DNA from 4 places in the Sporosarcina sp. FSL W7-1283 genome. Region 4 is predicted to be linked to each of the others. Evidence: riboswitches for the same ligand, from Rfam matches in the RefSeq annotation. Region 4 holds a riboswitch; each other region holds the start of a gene.
What was found. A riboswitch is a leader RNA that binds a small molecule or an ion and turns the genes downstream of it on or off. The one in region 4 is predicted to bind cobalamin.
Positions count from the first base shown of each region.

Region 1 (3,842 bases), 1.2 Mb from region 4:
TCACTTCTTGCTGTATTAAATTCGAAAATTCCTTCACCATTTCCTGCCCTAGTGTATCAAACTGGAACATCTACCTCACCTCGGATGAAAACTGCTAGTTATCTTAACTTTACGCCAGTTCAGTCTTCATCTCAATAGGCGGGACCATTACTTTATATGAACTTCTTTGATTCCGCAGTTCCACGCTTTCATGAGCAACTGCAAAAGTTCTGCCGTTTCTATGAAAGCAGACTTCTCCAATGTGATTGAGCCGCCGACATCCGTGTGGTTCTGTTGCACCGCAAGCCGGTTAATCATCGACAATTGTTGGTGCTTTGTTAAGGAATATCCAGACAAATTTTCAGTATCTGACGCCTTCCGTAAGCAGCCGTTCCGGATTCCGTTCCCTGCAATTTCATTCCTTATTTTTTGCCACTCTTCTGTTGTATAACTACGCTGTTCAAAGTAGCTTCCACTCTGCCAATCTGAGCCTTCAAATTGAAGATACGGACCTTTTTCCTTCGCCAGTTGCAATGAAGTTTTTATCACATGTAGATTAATTTCTTCAGATAGTTCTTCAATGAATGACACTGCCTGTTCCGAATGTAAGCTAATTCGTTGATCTGCAAGCGCTTCTTCCCATCCGGCTGCTTCAATTTGCAGATCTCGTCTATTGTCTTCTCGTTCCCATACATCCAAAATGCCATTAAGCAAACGGACATGAATTCCACAAACACGAGCCAAGACGTTTCTCCGTAGCACTTTCGACAGCTGGATATGCGAATGCAATCCTTTTGTTCCACGCTGAAAGTCATCGTCAAAATGGAAAACGATGCCGTCACTAGCTAACAGTTGCTTCATCAGTCCGATAGCGGAAAGCCTTTTGTGCGTGATGGATGGGTTCGCAACGGCCCGACGGAACGACTCACTGCCGACGTCCTGCAGAGAACCATTCATCACGCGACGTACTTCCTCCATATCAAATACGAGCCAAGATCCACATGCCTTCACCTGTTCCATAAATATAGTAGGTATACGGATGTGCTTTTCCTTCACTTGACTGGCCAAAAATGATGGAATCCGTGAATCCAAGAGGTTCATTGAATGAAGACGACGTACAGGTTGCCCTGGATAGAATGTCTTGCCGAAAAACGCCATGATATCATCCGGTAACGTCACATACCCCATACTCAAGACCCAATAGGCTTCTCGTACTTTTTGCAACCGTTGCACAGTTTCATCCCGCATGGCTGCCATCGCAATAAGCATCAGCCGTTCTTGCGGCAGTCCCAGTCTTCGATCATAATGATTGCAAGTGACAAATTCTTTCATATACTGAAGAAGCTGTTTAGCGGATAGCAATTGATCTCGCTCCGGCATAATTTGCAATCCTAGCCATTTGATTTCATTGGATGAATAGTGATTGATCCAGCTTCCATATAAACCGTCACTCACCAGCTTCCGCACTACTTGATGAAATCCTTGGTATGCTGGCTTTTTGTGCAATTGTTCCGCTTGTCTATACAAAACTTCGAGCAACGCACGTTCATGTGTACGTTCGTCTGATTGTTCGAGAACTCTCATTTCGCCGTCTCCTTTCCTATACAACAAAAAAACAATCATCCTGGCTCTTCGGCAGGATGATTGTAATAGTTGTGATTGAGGAAACAAAAATAGGCAGCTCTAAAGAACTTCATGCAAATCGCATGAACCGCAGAGACCCTTTTGCCCCCACCTCTCAACCCCCGAAGAAAGTGTTGCTTTGACGATGTCTGGCAGGTCTCCTGGCTTCACTTCATCCTTCCGCCAAGCCTTCCCATGTCTCCATAGTGGCTTTTCTCAGCGGTCGTCCGTGTGTACAGTTGCGGGGACAGCTCCGATTTTCGGATTCCCTTTTACACCTTGATAGGTACCAACGCATCGTGCAAACTCATTTAGTATTTTATTTATTCTAGTTTACCATGAATAGTCGGAGAGGTGGTAGAAATAGTTGTTGCCTTACCTTTCGTTTAAGGAGTGTGATCATTTGGAGGCTGCATCACAATTGAGTTATTCATGACAAGCATGCGAAAAAGAAGTATAATATCTATGGTTGACTCGTATGTTTAAGAGAAAAAAATAATCTACTCGAAAGTGAGAATAGGAATGACATTCATCCAAAACATAATAAGCTTTATCTTACACATTGATGAACACTTGATTGAAATTATTCAAAACTTTGGAAATTGGTCCTATGTTATTCTATTTTTAATTGTGTTTGTTGAAACAGGTATTGTTATTTTTCCTTTTTTGCCGGGTGATTCACTTTTGTTTGCAGCTGGTGCTCTCGCTGCGATGGATGCATTTAATATTGTCCTATTAATCTTAGTATTCTTTGTAGCCGCAGTATTAGGGGATACAATAAATTATCATATCGGTAAAGCAGTAGGAACAGCAATCACTCAAAATAGACGGATGGGTAAATTTATTGACCAGAAAAAGATGAGAAAAGCTGAGGATTTCTTTAATAAGCATGGTGGTAAAACGATCGTCATTGCTCGTTTCATGCCATTTGTCCGTACGTTTATACCGTTTATTGCAGGCTCAAGTCGAATGAACTATCGATATTTCTTCGCTTACAATGTAATTGGTGCTGTACTATGGGTGGGACTATTTACAACAGTTGGTTACCTGTTTGGAAATATCCCGTTTGTTAAAAATAATTTCTCAACCATTATTCTGTCAGTAATTTTTCTCTCCGTTCTGCCAGTCTTCTATTCTTTTGCAAAGAGTCGTTTCCAAATACAAAAGAATTGAGCAATCGTTGAAGCAAGTTCTGTGTAAATAGTGCACACCAAAAATTGAACGATGGAGCAGTACAGATTGGTTCTAATAGAAAATGGTCGTTACTGATAATCGTGAATTTCTCTACTTCTTTATAACCATCTATACGACTCTTAACAACCGCTGCCTTAAGAAGGGTGGTTGTTGGAGTCTATTTTTTCCAATCGTCTTTTGGTTACCTACGGTGCGAAATAGTTACCTTAAATACCGAGTTATTTTTTCGCTGAATAACTCTAACGTATTAACATATTTTATTATACCGAACAATGATGCAGCAAGAACTTTTAAATTTCTATTACATATCAACAATTATTATATCTATACTTCGTTCTTCCCCTCTCTTTGGTAGAAGCAAATTTTACAACTTTCACATTCATTTCCACATTTGCTTTTTCCTTCTACTTGCTTCTCAGAATTTACTATTTTAGTATCTCTTACCCTCATTACCTGCTCTGCTTGTTTCGTACTTTCCACTTTCCTCACTCCTTATCCTAAATTTATAAATTAAATTTAACAGAATACCGGAGTGGTTTACCTAATGTTTTTTCACAATGTAGAATAGACAGAATATTTAATGTCTTTTAAGAGCGCATGACATTACTGTATTCTCTCCATTTGGAAATACAAATAACTTTTACAATAGACTTAGCAATAGAATTATCAAATTTCAATATATCCTAATTCCTTTGAAATCAATTGCGCTGTGTTCATAACGCTTTGGATCATCTGTGTGCGCTGAGTTCCTTGCATATAAGAGGATAACCCTACTAAATTCACGGCTGCTATTACTCCGCCAGAGTAAGAAAAAATAGGCGCAGCAATGCCGTACATGCCATCAGAGTTTTCACTGTCACTAATTGAATATCCTTTTGTGCGAATATCTGCTAGCTCTTTCTTTAAATTGCTTATATCTGTAATTGTATTTGGGCCATCATGTGCCAAGCCCTGAGCCACTGTTTCTTTTAAATAAGCGGGGTTATTTGCCAAGAGTACTTTCCCCGAACTCGTTGCATAAGATGGTTTTCTTGATCCTAAATACG
Region 1 covers NZ_JBBOOL010000001.1:3,759,332-3,763,173, forward strand. Annotated here, with positions in the region: gene MKY93_RS19635 (CdaR family transcriptional regulator) at 1-70, opposite strand, end outside; gene MKY93_RS19640 (hypothetical protein) at 148-1,563, opposite strand; cobalamin riboswitch at 1,737-1,912, opposite strand; gene MKY93_RS19645 (DedA family protein) at 2,125-2,775, shown strand; gene MKY93_RS19650 (IclR family transcriptional regulator) at 3,463-3,842, opposite strand, start outside.
Region 1: another riboswitch for cobalamin. It lies ahead of MKY93_RS19640 (hypothetical protein); the one in region 4 lies ahead of metE (5-methyltetrahydropteroyltriglutamate--homocysteine S-methyltransferase).

Region 2 (3,842 bases), 1.0 Mb from region 4:
AAAATGGCCGGCAAAACAGCGCCGGCACACGGTTTGTACCTTATGGAAGTGACCTATTGAGCTCATGGCAACTAATCCTGGCGTTTTCATAAAAACGCTTGACTTTAATTGGATTTCAGGTTAACATGATAAATGGTATTTCAATAACCCCACAATAAGCCCCGGAAAGTTTATTTGTGTTTAGGGATAGAGAAAACAACGGAACAGATTGATATTTTTAGGAGGATTACACTATGCGTACAACATTCATGGCTAAAGGTCACGAAGTAGAACGTAAATGGCTTGTTGTCGACGCTGAAGGACAAACGCTTGGACGTCTTGCTTCAGAAGTTGCATCACTTTTACGTGGTAAACATAAACCAACGTTCACACCACATGTTGATACAGGTGACCATGTCATCATCATCAATGCAGAGAAAATCGAATTAACAGGTAACAAATTGAAAGATAAAATTTACTACCGTCACTCAGGATATACAGGCAGCATCAAGCAGCGTACAGCTCTTGAAATGCGTACAAACTATCCTGTTAAAATGCTTGAACTTGCGATCAAAGGAATGCTTCCAAAAGGTCCTCTAGGTCGTCAAACAATCAAGAAACTACACGTATACGCTGGAGCAGAACATCAGCATGCAGCACAAAAACCAGAAGCATATGAGCTTCGCGGATAATTAAGAGGAGGAAACACACTTGGCACAAGTACAATATATCGGCACTGGCCGTCGTAAAAGTTCAGTAGCTCGTGTACGTCTAGTTCCCGGCGAAGGCAAAATCGTCGTTAACAATCGTGACGTAGAAGACTACGTACCATTCGAAACACTTCGTGAAATCATCAAACAACCATTAAATGTAACTGAAACACTTGGAAGCTACGATATCCATGTGAACGTTCACGGTGGTGGCTACACAGGTCAAGCAGGCGCAATCCGTCACGGCGTTGCACGTGCATTGCTTACTGTAGACCCTGATTTCCGTCCAGCACTTAAATCTGCAGGACTTCTAACGCGTGACCCACGTATGAAAGAACGTAAAAAATACGGTCTTCGTGGCGCTCGTCGTGCACCTCAGTTCTCAAAACGTTAATATTGGGTTCACTTCAATTTTTACGATCTCTTCCCGAGTTTTCAGGAAGAGATTTTTTCATTTTCGACGTCTACCTTCATAAATTGTCATTCTTCACCCAAGGCGTACCAAGCATCGGCAATGCCCAGCGGTCGAGTCCATACCAGCCGGCTACTTTCCATGCGAGTACGAGCCAAGTTGCGAGAATGAACAATAGGGGGTTCGTGCTAAGAGTACCTGCAAACAGAAAACTGACATTCATGAACGCACCGAAGAAAGCAGCAATTCCTGTCAACAATCCGAAGATCAAACCGAGACCAACAAGCATCTCCCCATAGGCAACTATGAAACCGAATACCTTGGCGTTCGGCAAGACGACATTTTCCAGAAATGATGCATACCAGTTGGTCACATCTCCGCCTTCAGTCGATTTTTTAAGAGCGCCGCTTACAAATCCATGGATGGCGACACCTGCATTTTCACCGGTCCATGCATCGCTCATTGCTTTTCCCCAGCCGGCCTTCAACCAAGCAAATCCGACATAAACCCGAATGACTAACCAAATAAGTCCGGAGCGAGAATCGTTGAATAAAAACTGTGAAATGGGGTTCTCTGGTATTAGGATTGCTTTATTTTCCTTCATAATAACCACCTCCAATGAACAGTTTACACTACAACTTAATGCCTATCCAAAAAGTTCACAACCTTGTAATTAAAGAGTGTGAATAGTTTACGAAATGTATAAATATGCTTGACTTTGATGGGATGATTCTAAAATATAACAAAGTTATCCTGTACGTATCCACCTTGCTCATGATAAGTTTTGTATAGGAATAGAAATTACAATTATCCAAAGCGTTTCCAGAATCTAGTTTATGGATTCATAAATAAATCTAAAGGAAGTTTGTAGATTTAGAGATTGTATGTTATATTTATGAAAATTAAATAAACTAATTTAAATAAGTGCTCACATAGTGAGGTAAAAGGGAAACTAGTGAAAGTCTAGTACAGCCCCCGCTACTGTAAAGCTGATGAAATTACAATACCACTGAGAAATCGGGAAGGTGTAAGAGTAAAATGAAGCTTGAGTCAGGAAACCTGCTTATTTAAACGACACATACTTTTCGGAGGGAGAAGTATAGGCGGGACAATAAAATTAATTGTTTTATGTTTCAGTATGATTTCTATTATACTTTCACATGCCTACATTCCTTTGAAAAGGAGTGTAGGCATTTTTTATTTGGAGGGAAACCATGAAAAAGGGAAAAATTTTCGTCGTTGGATTCGGTCCCGGAGCTACTGAACATATAACAGGACGAGCATTAGAGGCGCTGCAAGAAAGTAATTATATTATTGGTTATAAAACGTACGTAGAGTTGATTAAGCATTTAGTAACAGCGAAGTCCATTGTTAGTACAGGCATGACTGAAGAAGTGTCACGTGCACAAGATGCTGTTAAGAAAGCGGAGGCTGGCGGTATTGTTTCAGTGATCTCGAGCGGTGATTCAGGTGCATACGGTATGGCTGGATTAGTTTATGAAGTGCTGATTGAAAAAGGTTGGACTGAAGCAGAAGGAATTGAAGTGGAAATTGTGCCAGGTATTTCGGCGATCAATTCATGTGCGAGCTTACTGGGCGCACCTGTCATGCATGATGCTTGTACGATCAGTTTAAGTGACCATTTAACACCTTGGACTGTTATCGAAAAACGTATTGAAGCAGCGGGGATGGCGGATTTTGTAGTAGCTTTATACAATCCGAAAAGTGGACGTCGGACGCGTCAAATTGTAGAGGCACAAAGGATTTTACTGAAATATCGTTCCCCTGATACACCTGTAGGGCTAGTGAAAAGTGCTTATCGTGAAAATCAACATATTGTCCTGACAACATTAGCGGAAATGCTAGAGCATGATATCGGGATGTTGACTACTGTTATTATCGGTAACTCTTCGACTTTCTTTTATGATAATAAAATTATTACTCCGAGAGGATATCAACGTAAGTATACATTAGGGGAAGGTAAACAAAGTTTAAAACCGCACCAGCGTTTGAAAAAGGAGGCGGAACCATGGGCGCTTGATCAAGAAACTGGGGAGGCGCAGTCCGGTCATGAAGAAATTATAAGTAAGAAACCAGAGCACACACCAATGCCAAAACAGGCAGAAGTGGAACGGTCAGAACCAGCACCGGAACAAAAGGTTCAGTCATTGGATATGGCTTTAAAAGCACTATCTATGGTGACGAAAGAGGAAGTGGAAAACCCTTTTTTGGTGAGACAGCCGATTGAAGATATCTTTGAGTTTTCCGTTTCACCAGGCGTTGCCAACAAACTGATTACAGCAGAACAAATGCGTGTATTGGCTGAAGTCGTTGGTGAGAAAGGTACCTTGGAATATACTCCAAACCATCATTTTGTAGTAAAGGTTACGACAGATGACCCTGAAGCGATTGTTGAAAAGCTAGAACACATTAACTTGACTGTTATGCCGGCAGGGGAAGTCTTAAAAGTCAAAGCTTGTGATTTTTGCTATGGGGAAAAGGCGGATTCTATCCCATACGCGGAAGAAATCGCAGCGAAGTTTGAAGGGATGAAGCTTCCGAAGCAGTTGCATGTCGGATTCAATGGATGCGGGATGGCGTGTTATCGCCCGGTGTTCGATGATATCGGCATCGTTTATCGGAAGAAAAAATTCGATTTATTTATTGGAGCGAAGCCGGTTGGTCGTACTGCTCATGCGGCTCAGCCGGTTGCAGAGGGAATTGAACCGGAAGATTTAATT
Region 2 covers NZ_JBBOOL010000001.1:3,591,306-3,595,147, reverse strand. Annotated here, with positions in the region: gene truA (tRNA pseudouridine(38-40) synthase TruA) at 1-60, shown strand, start outside; gene rplM (50S ribosomal protein L13) at 234-671, shown strand; gene rpsI (30S ribosomal protein S9) at 691-1,083, shown strand; gene MKY93_RS18805 (DoxX family protein) at 1,160-1,705, opposite strand; cobalamin riboswitch at 2,007-2,182, shown strand; gene cobJ (precorrin-3B C(17)-methyltransferase) at 2,316-3,842, shown strand, end outside.
Region 2: another riboswitch for cobalamin. It lies ahead of cobJ (precorrin-3B C(17)-methyltransferase); the one in region 4 lies ahead of metE (5-methyltetrahydropteroyltriglutamate--homocysteine S-methyltransferase).

Region 3 (3,842 bases), 2.0 Mb from region 4:
AGCTCTTCTTGTGTTAACGCAATCATCAAGGATAAAACAGAACCTAAAAACGAACCAAAAATAATACCTGTTAAAATGATCGTTTCCATTTTCATTGACCGATCGACCAGACGGGCAAAGCCGATGACCAAGAACATCGTCGCAGCTGCCCCGACCATACTGAAGACGGGTAAGGTAAAGGCGCCTAAGAACGGCAGGGAGATACCAAAAAAGAGTGTAATCACAGCGCCTACAGAGGCACCGGATGACACTCCGAGGGTGTATGGATCTGCTAATGGATTTTTCAACAATCCTTGGAAAGCAGCGCCTGAAATTGCAAGAGATGCGCCGACAATTCCAGCCAGCAGCACACGCGGCATGCGGATTTTCCAAAGAATATTGCTCGCAGTTGCATCTGCATCGTTCCATAGCGTCTCAATCGGTATCTTCACTGTGCCGATCGATACACCGAGCCAAATTGCCACAAGTAGCGTGGCAATTGACACAGTATAGGCGATAGCCGTTTTACTCACCAAACACCTCTGGATAGATCGCTTTTGCATAAGCTTCCAATCCGTCCGCTAAACGCGGACCTGTCCGGCTTGTGATATTTTCATCCACTTGAATGACTTGATCTTCTTTCACTGCAGTGACCGTATCGAAACCGTCACGCTTCTTAATGTTTTCAACAACATCCGGCACATAGCTGTAGGACACAAGAATGACGTCCGGACTTTCATCGACGATCGTTTCAGGACTGATCATCACCCATCCTTCTTCTGTGATGATGTTTTCTGCATTGATTATGTCCAAGAACTGCTGCGGGAATGTGTTTTTACCAGGCGCATAAATTTCTGGTGCATCTGAGTTTTCCACTAACACCGTTTTCTTGTCTGTGATATCCGCTGCTTTCGCTTTGATATCTTCAACCTTTGCTTTCATATCTTCTACGATCTTATTAGCTTCCTCATTTTTATCCATGATTTCGCCGAAGATTTTAATCGTTTCATATGTTTCTTCGAATGTTTCTGCAGTCGGTATAACGACTACCTGGATGCCCGCGTCGCGAATTTGGTTCAAGCCTTCTTCACCAGAGCCTAACATCATATCATGCGCGAAAACGACATCTGGTTTCAATGAAATAACTTTTTCCACGTTGACGTTATAATCTCCGACTTTATCGAGATCTTTCACTTCTTCTGGAAAATCATCGTTTTCCGTGACAGCGATCACTTTATCACCTGCATCGATGCCAAATAAAATTTCTGTATTGCTTGGAATTAACGAGATGACAGTTTCCGGAGCTTTTTCAAATGTGATATCTTCTCCGACTGCATCATTGATTGTATATGGATAGCTGGAAGAATTTCCTCCTGCTTGTTCTTCCTGTTCCGTTTCTGCTGGTTGATCAGAATCGACTGGTGTTTCTTCTTTCTTGCTGTCGTTACCGCATGCTGCAAGCACAAGGACTGCCAGCATCGCTGTCAGCAACAGCTGCCAAAACTTCTTCATGTGATTTCCTCCCTTTGCGTTCATTACTTATTACGTAGTCTGCCGCAGACATAAAAAAAATCCTTCGGTCATTTCGAAGGATTGGACAGGATGAAATCTATGTCAGATTACCACCACTGTGCCTATCCTCGTAGGCTGCTGCGGAACTTCATTTCCTAAAAGGCAGGTACCTGGCTTGTGCATGGAGCACGTACAGTGGCGGGACCGCATCGGCTTTTACCGATTTCCCTTTTCATCTCTATTTGACTTAGAGAACCTTTTGGAATTATGTAATTTGTAATCGTGCTCTATTATACTATAAAACGGACTGTTGTACAGCCGGAGTGCGTGTTTGTGTCCGGGGATTCGAGCTTCAGGCGGGACGCTTTCTTACCTCCAATCAAGCGTTTTATTAAAATAAATACTGAAAAAGTAGGAATCACTATCCGAATGGGACTTAAAATAACCCACAGTACGTACACCGGGATCTACGCTCCAGACGGTACGCTTTCCGGAGGGCGTGGCTTGAGCCTCCTCGTCCGCTGCGCTACCTGCGGGGTCTCAAGGCGCACGCTGATCCTCCCGGAGTCGACCGTCTTACGCTCCAATCCCTAAATAAATAGAGGTGATATAAAGTGAAACCATTGTATGTAACGAGTAAATAAGTATCGCCCATTGAACTAACTTATAAAAAAGAATTCCTAACGCTATACATTCACCTCTAGAAGGTATCAATTCTAAGCCACTTTCATTAACCTCTTTACCTCATAAACAAACTAGAAAGACAGAGGACCGAACCAAAGTGTATGCGAACCGAGCCACCCCTCACATTAACCGTGCCAAACATGGTGCAAACCGGACATTTCCTACACTACGACAAATGTCTAAAAAGTAAAACGGACTTCCTCGGTACTTTCATTGAATGAAAGAGAGTTCCTAGAAAACGAATCAGCATCAGAGCGGAAATAAAAAACAAGCAAGAGTTGTCGATAACTCTTGCTTGGCTTGTTTAATTTGAATCCGGAATTACATCCGTTCAGGTGCTTCTACGCCGACTAGTTTCAATGCATTGGCAATCGTAATGCTTGTTGCAGTCACCAAGGCGAGTCGCGCTTCGGATAGTTCTTTGTTTTCAGGGTCAAGCACTTTATTGGCGTTGTAGAAGCTATGGAATGCAGCAGCGAGTTCTTGGATATACGTCGTTATTCGGTGCGGTGCGCGCAGGCGTGCGGCGTCGCTGACGAGTTTCGGGAAGTCGCCGATTTTTTTCAACAGTTCTAGTTCTTTTTCGTCTTGCAATTGAGTGACGTTGTCTGTTGAAGCTTGTAAGTTTTGCTCTTTTGCTTGACGCAAAATCGAACAGATCCGGGCATGCGCGTATTGTGCATAGTAAACCGGGTTTTCATTGGATTTGGAAACTGCCAGGTCAAGGTCGAAGTCCATTTGGGCATCGCCTGAACGCATAGCGAAGAAATAACGTACGGCATCAAGTCCTACTTCTTCGACTAGTTCACGCAGCGTGACGGCTTTCCCTGTCCGCTTGCTCATCTTGAACTTTTCACCGTCTTTGTATAGCTGAACCATTTGCGCTACTTCCACTTCTAGCGTGTCGCGATCGTAACCCAGTGCTTGGATTGCTGCTTTCATACGCGGGATATAGCCGTGGTGGTCCGCTCCCCAAATATTGATGAGCTTATCGAATCCGCGACGCAGTTTATCTTCGTGGTACGCGATGTCCGGCGTCAAATATGTGAATGAACCGTCCTGTTTTATCAGCACGCGGTCTTTGTCATCACCAAATGTCGTGGAACGGAACCAAGTTGCTCCCTCTTCTTCATAGACATGGCCATTTTCACGCAGCTTATTCAGCGCTACTTCAATTTTACCGTTGTTATATAACGATGTTTCAGAGAACCAGTTGTCGAAATGAACTCGGAAATCAGCCAAGTCCTTCTTCAATTTATCCAATTCAATTTGAAGACCGTGCTCACGGAAAAATGCCAGGCGTTCTTCTTCCGGCATTTGTACATAACGGTCGCCGTGTTCCTCCGCCAACCCCTTTGCAATCTCAATGATATCAGGTCCGCGGTAGCCATCTTCTGGCATCTCTTTATCCAAACCGAGCGCTTCGAAGTAACGGACATCAATGGACAATGCCAGGTTATTGATTTGATTTCCTGCATCATTAATATAATATTCACGCGAAACATCATAACCCGCTGCGTCAAGAATATTACAAAGTGAATCGCCTAATGAAGCTCCACGTGCATGTCCAAGGTGCAAATCACCTGTCGGGTTCGCAGAGACGAATTCCACTTGGACTTTCTGCTGCTTACCGCTTTCGGAATGACCATATGCTTCACCTTGATCAA
Region 3 covers NZ_JBBOOL010000001.1:580,973-584,814, reverse strand. Annotated here, with positions in the region: gene MKY93_RS02800 (FecCD family ABC transporter permease) at 1-512, opposite strand, end outside; gene MKY93_RS02795 (ABC transporter substrate-binding protein) at 505-1,491, opposite strand; cobalamin riboswitch at 1,636-1,766, opposite strand; gene argS (arginine--tRNA ligase) at 2,497-3,842, opposite strand, start outside.
Region 3: another riboswitch for cobalamin. It lies ahead of MKY93_RS02795 (ABC transporter substrate-binding protein); the one in region 4 lies ahead of metE (5-methyltetrahydropteroyltriglutamate--homocysteine S-methyltransferase).

Region 4 (3,842 bases):
GATTGGTACGGCAGGGGCGCTTGGAGATGCTGGTTCACCGGCTTCAGACAGTACACTTGGTCCAACTTCGGGTCTGAATGCGGACGGTAAGCATCATCACATTTGGGATACATGTGTGCCGACATTCCTTCACTTTAATATCCCTCTACTAATCTTTGGTGTAATTGCAGCAATGGTATTATAAAACGAAAAGGGCAGATCCGAAATAACGGATCTGCTCTTTTATCATTTTACTGCAGAAACACCTAAACGCTCACGTGCTTGTTCCGTGGCGATGACCATATGTTTCAATGCGGCAACTGTTTCTTCGCGTTTTCTTGTTTTCAAACCACAGTCGGGATTGATCCAGAACTGTGAAGGTTCTAGCACTTCCAAACCTTTATTGATGATTTCCGTCATTTCTTCAACAGCCGGAACGCGCGGGCTATGGATGTCATAAACGCCAAGTCCAATTCCTTTGTCATAATGATATTCTTTGAAAGATTCCACCAAATCACCATGACTGCGTGACGTTTCGATGGAAATAACATCCGCATCCAGCGCACTGATTGCTTCAATGAAATGATTGAAATCACAGTAGCACATATGTGTATGAATTTGCGTCGTATCCTCAACGGAAGCTGTAGCAACACGGAAAGCATTCACAGCCCAGTCGAGATAATGATTCCATTCGGATTGCTTTAATGGGAGCCCCTCTCGAAGTGCCGGTTCATCTACTTGGATCATATGGATACCTGCTGCTTCAAGCGACTCGATTTCTTTACGCAGTGCGAGAGCAATTTGATTGGTCACTTCTTCTCTGGTCAAGTCATCGCGAACAAATGACCAATTCAAAATCGTCACGGGTCCGGTCAGCATACCTTTTACTTCGTGATCTGTCAGTGATTTAGCGTATACGGATTCTTCTACCGTCATCGGCTTCGTAAATACAACATCTCCATAAATGATTGGTGGTTTCACACATCGGGAACCATAGGATTGCACCCAAGCTTTTTCCGTAAAGACAAAACCATCCAGCTTTTCGCCGAAATATTCTACCATATCCGTCCGTTCGAATTCCCCGTGCACGAGCACATCAAGTCCGAGTTCTTCTTGGATTTGGATCCATTCCTTAATTTCCGCTTTTACAAAGTCTTTGTACTGCTGATCCGTAATTTCGCCTTTTCTCCATTTTGTACGTGTTATACGTACTTCAGGCGTTTGGGGGAAACTGCCGATTGTGGTTGTAGGCAATACAGGTAATTGGAACTTCTCTTGCTGCTTCAATTTCCGCTCTGCGAACGGCAGATTCCGCTTGCTGTCAGACAAAGTACTGCCTGAACTTGCTTGTCGAACCTCCTCGCGTTTGCGGGCAGGGAGTTGATTGAATGCAGTAAGAGCGGCTTCATTTTGTTTGAAATCTGAAGCGACGCTTTCTTTACCTTGTTGCAACGCAGCTTTCAGTACATTGAGTTCTTTAATTTTTTCATCCGCAAATGAAAGTGCATTCTTAATTGTTGAATCTAATTTCTGCTCTGACTGAATTGTCACGGGTACGTGAAGCAGACTGCTGGATGGCTGGATCCAAACGTTTCCGGACTCTACATGCTGTTGAATCTTTCCTAGTAATGACAGCTTGACGTTCAAATCTGATCGCCAAATATTCCGACCGTCCACAATACCAGCAGCGAGTACTTTATCATCAGGGAAGCCGTATTTCTTAAGGTTTTCCAAGTTTTTGACACCGCCATGCACGAAATCAAGACCAATTCCAGCTACTGGTAATGCAAGTGTTGCTTCATAGTGCTCAACTGAATCAAAGTATGTTTGCACTAAAACGTTCAAGCTATTTATGTTTTTTGTTAACTGCAAGTAAATTTCAGTTACGGTTTTCATTTCATCAGAAGAAATGGAAGTGCAAAGAATTGGTTCATCAATTTGCACCCATTGAACGCCTTCATCCTGTAATTCTTGCAATACCTTTTGATAAAGAGGAATCAATTGCAGAATGATAGAAGGTACGTCTATTTCTTCATACCCTTTAGAAAGTTTCAATAAAGTGTAGGGGCCGAGTAGAACAGGTTTCCCCTCGATACCGAGTTCTTTCTTTGCTTCGCGGTATGCAGTAAGTGGTTTGTTCTCAGTCAATTGAAAACGTTGTCCTTCATACTCGGGGACAATGTAGTGATAGTTCGTGTTGAACCATTTCGTCATTTCGGAAGCGACAGCATCGTCATTACCGCGTGCCATTGAAAAATAAGTGGATATCGACACTTGACCGCCTTTCCAATGATAGCGTGAAGGGATGATTCCGAACATTGTGGATGTATCGAGCACCCGGTCATACAATGTGAAATCGCCGACTGCAATTCGGTCTACTCCTGCGTCTTGTTGTTTCTTCAGGTTGGCTAAACGGATGTCTTTTGTTGTCCGCAGAAGTTCTTCTTCCGAAATTATTTCTGCCCAAAATGCTTCTAACGCTCGTTTCCACTCCCGGTTTTCGCCAATAACAGGATAGCCGACAATACTGCTTTTTACCATTTGATTTCCCCCTCATGATTTTATCCAATAAAAAAAGCATTCCTAACAAAGAATGTTAGAAATGCACGTATGTGTAAAATGCATGCCTAAATAAGCGTGCATCGTTTGCCGTGTGTCTAACACCTCCCTATTCACCGTAGGATTAAGCGTTATGAAAACAGGCAGGTATCTGGCTGGACGTAAGCACGTCTTCACAGTGGCGGGACCGCTCCAAGAAAAGGATTCCCTTTTAAGAAATGAAAGCAATGATCATTTCACCTGTTTTCAAACTATTCAATTCATGATGATTGTCTCTAAAACTATCATAAGGTTCGTTGAGTGTCAACTTGCTGGTAAATAGATAATTAAGCAATACTCTTTTTTTGTCATCTGTTATATAACTGTACAAAAGTAACAAATTCTCTTTCAAAAAAGAAGGTGTGAAAATTTACACAATTCTGTTGAAAGTTTTATAGAGTTTAGGTATGATAAGTAATAACACGACTTCAAATTAGGACATGAATCGTCATTCATACGAAGAAATCTTGATTATTGGCTGTGGGGGCACCTATGATCAATTGAGGAAGAATCGTGTTTATCGCTGTATGTTATACAACAGAGCAGCGCAAAAAAACTTAAGGGGTGGCTTTATTCTATGACAAATTATGAAAAAGTAGGCAAGCTGCAAGTCGCAAAAGAACTATACAACTTTGTTAATGAGGAAGTTCTATTAGGCTTAGAAATCCAAAAAGAACAATTTTGGACAAACTTTGATTCGCTCATTCATGAACTTGCTCCTGAAAACAAAGCGCTGTTAGAGAAACGAAGCGAATTGCAAAAAAAGATCAATGAATGGCATCAAAACAATAAAGAAACAGCAGATTCTGCTAACTATAAAGAATTTTTAAAGGAAATTGGCTATTTGGAACCGATTGTTGAGGACTTCCAAGTGACAACTTCCAATGTCGATGATGAAATCGCTATTCAAGCAGGCTCCCAATTGGTCGTGCCTGTCGACAATGCCCGCTATGCGTTGAACGCGGCAAACGCAAGATGGGGAAGTCTATATGATGCATTGTACGGAACGGATGTCATCAGTGATGAAGGTGAAGCTGAAGCTGGCGTACAGTACAATCCGATCCGAGGACAGAAAGTTATCAACTTTGCAAAAGAGTTATTAGATCAAGCAGCACCGCTTGCGGAAGGGACACATGCAGACGCCACAGCGTATGCAATCGTTAGTGGAAAACTTGAAGTGACACTTCAGAATGGCAATAAAACAGGCTTGAAAGATGCTTCTAAACTGGCTGGCTTTAACGGTTCGGAAGACGCACCTTCCGCTG
Region 4 covers NZ_JBBOOL010000001.1:2,553,740-2,557,581, reverse strand. Annotated here, with positions in the region: gene MKY93_RS13175 (Na+/H+ antiporter family protein) at 1-184, shown strand, start outside; gene metE (5-methyltetrahydropteroyltriglutamate--homocysteine S-methyltransferase) at 226-2,520, opposite strand; cobalamin riboswitch at 2,664-2,797, opposite strand; gene MKY93_RS13165 (malate synthase G) at 3,155-3,842, shown strand, end outside.